2 regions of the Streptomyces sp. NPDC031340 genome follow, and region 1 is predicted to be linked to the other one. Evidence: riboswitches for the same ligand, from Rfam matches in the RefSeq annotation. Region 1 holds a riboswitch; the other holds the start of a gene.

The links. Region 1 has a riboswitch for S-adenosylmethionine ahead of ACZ5GT_RS35560 (aminotransferase class V-fold PLP-dependent enzyme). Riboswitches for the same ligand answer to the same signal wherever they lie in the genome.
Region 2: linked by a shared signal. The riboswitch ahead of thrC (threonine synthase) and the one ahead of ACZ5GT_RS35560 (aminotransferase class V-fold PLP-dependent enzyme) in region 1 are both predicted to bind S-adenosylmethionine.

The regions. Positions count from the first base shown of each region.
Region 1 is NZ_JBVIIE010000069.1:17,454-20,849, reverse strand. Features, by position in the region: gene ACZ5GT_RS35570 (rhomboid family intramembrane serine protease) at 1-210, shown strand, start outside; gene ACZ5GT_RS35565 (Lrp/AsnC family transcriptional regulator) at 207-488, shown strand; gene ACZ5GT_RS35560 (aminotransferase class V-fold PLP-dependent enzyme) at 534-1,895, opposite strand; SAM riboswitch class IV at 2,095-2,211, opposite strand; gene trpD (anthranilate phosphoribosyltransferase) at 2,286-3,350, opposite strand.
Region 2 is NZ_JBVIIE010000100.1:7,542-10,937, forward strand. Features, by position in the region: gene ACZ5GT_RS39945 (alpha,alpha-trehalose-phosphate synthase (UDP-forming)) at 1-460, opposite strand, end outside; gene ACZ5GT_RS39950 (glucosyl-3-phosphoglycerate synthase) at 815-1,759, opposite strand; SAM riboswitch class I at 1,916-2,073, shown strand; gene thrC (threonine synthase) at 2,092-3,375, shown strand.

The DNA of each region.
Region 1 (3,396 bases):
CAGTGGGTGGCGGCGGGGCGGGCGGCCCAGGGGCCCGGCGTGGCCTATCTGGCGCACCTGGTGGGCTTCGGGCTGGGGTTCGTGCTGGCCTGGGCGCGGCATGGGAGGCCGAAGACCTGTAGCGGGCCTCGGAAGGGTGGCGGGTGCGACGGGCGGGCTAAGGTGAAGTCCGCCCCAGCTCCGGCCACCGAGGGAGAGAACCAGCCGTGATCACCGCGATCGTCCTCATCAAGACCAGCGTGGACCGGATCCCCGAGATCGCCGAGTCGATCGCCGCGCTGGACAGCGTCAGCGAGGTCTTCTCCGTGACCGGCACCTACGACCTGATCGCCATGGTGCGGGTCAGGCAGCACGAGGACCTGGCGGAGGTCATCCCGGGACGCATCAGCAAGATCCCGGGCGTGGAGGCGACGGACACGCACGTCGCCTTCCGCACCTACTCCCAGCACGACCTGGAGGCGGCGTTCGCGATCGGCCTGGACTCCTGACCGGCCTGGACAAGTCCTGACCGCCGCCCCGCGGACGCTCCCGGCTCAGACGGCGGGGACGCAGCGGCCGTCCTGCGTCCGGTAGCGCAGCTTCGCGCCGTCGCGTACCAGTTCCCGCACGGCGCCGACGAAGCGCTCGACGTGTTCGTCGGGCGTTCCGGCGCCGAAGCTGACCCGGACGGCGTTCAGCGAGTTCTCGCCCGGCGTGGCCTCGGGGGCGCCGCACTCGCCCTGGGTCCGCGGGTCGCTGCCCAGCAGGGTGCGGACCAGGGGATGGGCGCAGAACAGACCGTCGCGGACGCCGATGCCGTACTCGGCTGACAGGGCGGCGGCGAAGTGGGAGCTGTTCCAGCCCTCCACGACGAAGGAGATGACGCCGACGCGGGGCGCGTCGTCGCCGAACAGCGACAGCACCCTGACCTCGGGTACGTCGGCCAGGCCCGCCCGCACCTTGCCGATCAGGTACCGCTCGCGGGCGACCAGTGTGTCGAAGCCGGCCTCGGTGAGCGCCTCGCAGGCCGACGCGAGCGCGTAGGCGCCGATGACGTTCGGCGAGCCAGCCTCGTGCCGGGCGGCGCTGTCGTGCCACTCCACGTCCACTCCCCCGTCCGCGCGCCGGGTCACCCGGCGGCTGGCGCCGCCGCCCGCGAGGTACGGCTCGGCCTCCCGCAGCCAGTCGGCGCGGCCGGCCAGGACGCCGGAGCCGAAGGGGGCGTACAGCTTGTGGCCGGAGAGGGCGACCCAGTCGACGTCCAGCTCCCGGACGCTCACCGGGTGGTGCGGGGCGAGCTGGGCGGCGTCCAGGACGATGCGGGCGCCGTGCGCGTGGGCGGCGGCGGCCAGCTCGCGCACCGGCCACAGCTCGCCGGTGACGTTCGAGGCGCCGGTGACGCACACCAGGGCGGGCCCGTGCGGGTCACGGGCGGCCAGGGCGCGCTCCAGGGTCTCGACGGCCTGGCGCGGGCCGCGCGGGGCGTCGAGGAAGGTGACGCGGGCGTCCCGCCACGGCAGCAGCGAGGCGTGGTGCTCGGTCTCGAAGACGAAGACCTGGCAGCCGGCCGGGAGGGCGGCGGCGAGCAGGTTGAGCGAGTCGGTGGTGGAGCGGGTGAAGACCAGCTGGTCGTCGGCGCGGCAGTCGAGGAACCCGGCGACCGTCCGGCGGGCGTTCTCGAACAGGTCGGTGGACAGCTGGGAGAGGTGGCCGGCGCCGCGGTGGACGCTGCCGTAGTACGGCGCGTACGCGGCCACGTCGTCCCAGACGCGCCGCAGGGCGGGGGCGCTGGCCGCGTAGTCGAGCGCGGCGTAGGCGACCTCGCCGCCGGTGGCGAGCGGCACGGTGACGTCCCCGCCCAGAACGGGCAGCGGGGAGCAAATGGTCCGGGCGGCGGCAACGGTGCAGACGGACATGGCGAACTCCTGTGGAAGGCAAGGGAATTCACCGCGCGAGCGGTACGGCTCAAGGACGAGCGGGTACGGCTCAAGGTGAGCGGGTACGGCTCGAGCGCGGGAAAGGTGAAGGGGGTACGCGGAGGCGGGGCTCTACGCCCTATCGCATTCGCTTGCTCACAGAAGGCTCCTCGACGACCAGGACCCCTGGTGTACGAGGGGTCCGCGCTTGCCGTGGACCTCGCTGCCCACGGCCTGGTCCTCACCCGGGGCACCCCGCCACGGACGGAGGGTTGCCGGACAGTCGGCCGGGGCCTTGTGACTGTCACTCATGACCTGGACAGGAACGTACGCGAGGTGATCGCGGTCCCGCAACTCCTGTCCGGATCGCGGGACCGCGCTTCACCTCGGTCAGGCGTTGCTGGCGGCCACCCAGCGCTCCAGCGTGCGCTTGGCCGCGCCGGAGTCGATCGACTCCGCGGCCTTGGCCATGCCCTCGCGGATCTGCTCGGCGAGCGTCCCCGAGCCCGGCTCCAGGGCCACCAGCGCGGCCGCCGCGTTCAGCAGCACGGCGTCCCGTACGGGCCCGCTCTCGCCCTCCAGCAGCCGCCGGGCGACCTCCGCGTTGTAGGACGCGTCGGCGCCGCGCAGCGCCTCCACCGGCACCAGGTCGATGCCGACGTCGCGCGGGTCGAAGACCTCCTCGCCGACCTTGCCGTCGCGGACCACCCAGACCCGGGAGGTGGCGGTGGTGGTCAGCTCGTCGAGGCCGTCGTCGCCGCGGAACACCAGCGAGGAGTGGCCGCGCTCGGCGAAGACGCCCGCCACGATCGGTGCCATCCGCGGGTCGGCGACGCCGACCGCCTGCGCCTTGACCTTCGCGGGGTTGGTCAGCGGGCCGAGCGCGTTGAACACCGTGCGGATGCCCAGCTGCCCGCGGGCGGCGCCCGCGTGGCGCAGCGCCGGGTGGAACTTGATCGCGAAGCAGAAGGTGATGCCGGCCTCCTCGGCGACCGCCGGGACCCGCGCCAGCGGCAGTTCCAGGTTGACGCCCAGCTTCTCCAGCACGTCGGACGCGCCGGAGGCGGAGGAGGCGGCCCGGTTGCCGTGCTTGACGACCTTCGCGCCCGTGCCGGCCACCACGATCGACGACATGGTGGAGATGTTGACCGTCTTCGCGCCGTCGCCGCCGGTGCCGACGATGTCGACGGCCGCGCCCGGCACCTCGATGACGTTGGCGTGCTCGTACATGGTGCGGACGAGTCCGTTGATCTCCTCGACGGTCTCGCCCTTGGCCCGCAGGGCCACCACGAAGCCGGCGATCTGCGCGTCGGTCGCCTCGCCGCGCATGATCAGGTCCATCGCCCAGGCGGTGTCGTCGGCGCTCAGGTCGCGGCCGGCCAGCAGGCCGTTCAGCAGGGCGGGCCAGGAGCGGCCCGCCGCGGTGTCGCCTCCAGCGGGGGTCACAGCGCTCATAAGGCCGCTCCAGACGTCGTAGAAGAGAGTGTGCCTCCACCCTATC
Region 2 (3,396 bases), on a different contig from region 1:
GGTAGTCCTGCACCAGCACCGCGGCGCCCTCGGCGGCCTCCTCGGCCAGCGCCTGCGCGAAGGCCCGGTTGTAGGTCTCGTAGGCCGCCCACTGGCGCCGGAACTCCGCGTCGAAGACGGGCTCCAGCGGCGTCTGGTACAGCATGTGGTGGACGAACCACAGCACCGAGTTGGCGATGCCGTTGTAGGCGTCGGCGTGCACGTCGGCCGGGATGTCCAGCATCCGCACGCCGGCCTCGCCGACCCCGCGCCGCACCGCCTCCCGGTCCCCGTCGCCGAGCGCGGAGCACACCCACAGCGCCCCCGCCTCCGGCCCGATGGCCGACAGACCGGAGACCACTCCGCCCCCGCCCCGCTTGGCGTGCAGCGAGCCGTCCTCCCGCACCTGGTACGACACGGGCCCGCGGTTGGACGCGACCAGCACCTGATGAGCGGCGCCCTGTGGGGAAGCGGCGGACATGGAGGCGGAAGGGGAAGCAGAACCGGCAGAGGAGGAAGGGGAAGCCGTGGAAGCCATAAGCCCAAACTAGCCCGGCCACGGATCGCTCAAACGCCCGTCCGGTTCCCGCCCCCCGCGCGCGCGTCGCGAGGCGCGGGAACCGGACGGCACCCACCGAAAGGATCCGGCTATGCAGCGCCCCGAAGGGGTGCGGGGAACTGCGCGACCGGCCACGACGGCGCGGCAGGCGACCGACGACATGGCGCGGCACGACATGGCGCGGCACGACATGGCGCGGCACGACATGGCGCGGCACGACAAGGCGCGGCACGACAAGGCGCGGCATGGCACGGCACCGGCGCTTTCAGCGGAGCGTTACGCCACCTTGCGGGTCTGGTACTCCGCCAGCTCCGCCATCGGCGGCCGCTCCTCCGTGTCCACGGAGTAGGTACGCGGCTCGAAACCGTCCTCCCCCCGCTCGAACTGGGTGAGCGCGGGGCGGATCAGGTGGCCGCGGGCCAGGCGGAGCTGGGCGGTGCGGTAGATCGCGGCGGCCATCCGGCCGAGGGCCTGCCCGTCCTGGTGCCGGTGCTTGCGCACCCCCACGTCGACCTGGGCGAGGGCGTCCAGGCCCACCAGGTGCAGCGCGTCGACCAGCATGCCCAGCTCCACCCCGTAGCCGACCGGGAAGGGCAGTTGCTCCAGCAGGCCGCGGCGGGCGGCGTACTCGCCGCCGAGCGGCTGCACGAACCCGGCCAGCTGCGGCCAGTGCATGTTCAGCAGCGGGCGCGCCATCAGCTCGGTGACCCGGCCGCCCTGGCCCGCGGCGCCGCCGAGCGGACGGTCGTACATCGCCTTGACCAGGTCGACCCCGGGGTCGGTGAGCAGCGGGCCCACGATCCCGGAGACGAAGTCGGAGGAGAACTCCTTCAGGTCGGCGTCGACGAAGCAGACGATGTCCCCGCTCGTGACGAGCAGGGAGCGCCACAGCACCTCCCCCTTGCCGGGGACGGTGGGTATGCGCGGCAGGATCTCGTCGCGGTGGACCACCCGCGCGCCCGCCGCCGCGGCGACCTCGGACGTGCGGTCGGTGGACCCGGAGTCGACGACGACGATCTCGTCGACGAGCGGGACCTGCTGCATGAGGTCGTGACGGATGGCCGCGACGATGTCGCCGACCGTCCCCTCCTCGTTGAGCGCGGGCAGCACGACGCTGACCGACTGACCGGTGCGTTGTTTGGCGGCCAGGATCATGTGCAGCGGCCGGTCGGTCACGGACCAGGAGCGGGTGTTCAGCCAGCGCTCGACTTCGTTCAGCACAGTGCGCGGCTCCTCTGCGTTCTCTCGGCGGCGGACCATGTGATCCATCTCGCGGTTCGGACGGCTATCTCAACTGTCCTGGCCTTCGGTTACAGTCTTGAACAACGCTGATGACCATCGCATGTCGGGGGTCGTCCCGCGTTCACAACCGAATACCGCTCATCCAGAGGGGCAGAGGGACACGGCCCGATGAAGCCCCGGCAACCCTCCAGCCGGTTCTCGTACCGATCACCGTCGATCGCCGCGCGAGGCTCCCGGCTAGGGAAGGTGCCAAATCCGTCTCACGGCGAGATGCGTCGTGAGGAAGATGAGGAGAAAGGGCCTCGCCTCACATGGCTGTGCAGACTGTTGCAAGCACCACGGACTCCACCGTAGACCTCGGCCCCGCCGCCGCTCTGTCCTGTCGCGAATGCGGTCACCGGGTCCCCCTCGGACCGGTCTTCGCCTGCGAGGAGTGTTTCGGCCCGCTGGAGATCGCGTACGACTTCTCGGCCTACGACACCGAGGAACTCCGCAGGCGCATCGAGGCGGGACCCGCGAACATCTGGCGTTACGCGCCGCTGCTGCCCGTCCCCGCGGACGTGGCCGACAAGCCCAACCTGAACCCGGGCTGGACCAAGCTGGTCAAGGCCGACAACCTGGCCCGCGAACTCGGCGTGACCGGCGGGCTGTACGTGAAGGACGACTCCGGCAACCCGACGCACTCCTTCAAGGACCGCGTGGTCGCCCAGGCCCTGGAGGCCGCCCGCGCCTTCGGCTTCACCACCCTCTCCTGCTCCTCCACCGGCAACCTGGCCGGCGCCGTCGGCGCCGCCGCCGCCCGGGCCGGCCTCCGTTCCTGCGTGTTCATCCCGCACGACCTGGAGCAGGGCAAGATCGTCATGGCCGCCGTCTACGGCGGCGAGCTCGTCGGCATCGAGGGCAACTACGACGACGTCAACCGCTTCTGCTCCGAGCTCATCGGCGACCCGGCCGGCGAGGGCTGGGGCTTCGTCAACGTCAACCTGCGGCCCTACTACGCGGAAGGGTCCAAGACCCTGGCGTACGAGGTGTGCGAGCAGCTCGGCTGGCGGCTGCCGGACCAGATCGTCATCCCCATCGCCTCCGGCTCGCAGCTCACCAAGGTCGACAAGGGCCTGCAGGAGCTGATCAAGCTCGGGCTCGTCGAGGACAAGCCGTACAAGATCTTCGGCGCGCAGGCGCTGGGCTGCTCGCCGGTCTCCACCGCCTTCAAGGCCGGCCACGACGTGGTCCGCCCGCAGAAGCCGGACACCATCGCCAAGTCCCTCGCCATCGGCAACCCGGCCGACGGCCCCTACGTCCTCGACATCGCCCGCCGCACCGGCGGCGCCGTGGAGGACGTGACCGACGAGCAGGTCGTCGACGCGATCAAGCTGCTCGCCCGGACCGAGGGCATCTTCGCCGAGACGGCGGGCGGGGTGACGGTCGGCGTGACGAAGAAGCTGATCGACAACGGCCTCCTCGACCCCACGAAGACGACCGTCGTCCTCAACACCGGCGACGGCCTGAAGACGCTGGACGCGGTGGCCGGCACGGGGCTCACCGCGACCATCCGTCCCAACCTCGAGTCGTTCCGAGAGGCCGGCCTCGCTTGACCTCCTCCTCGGTGTCCCGGG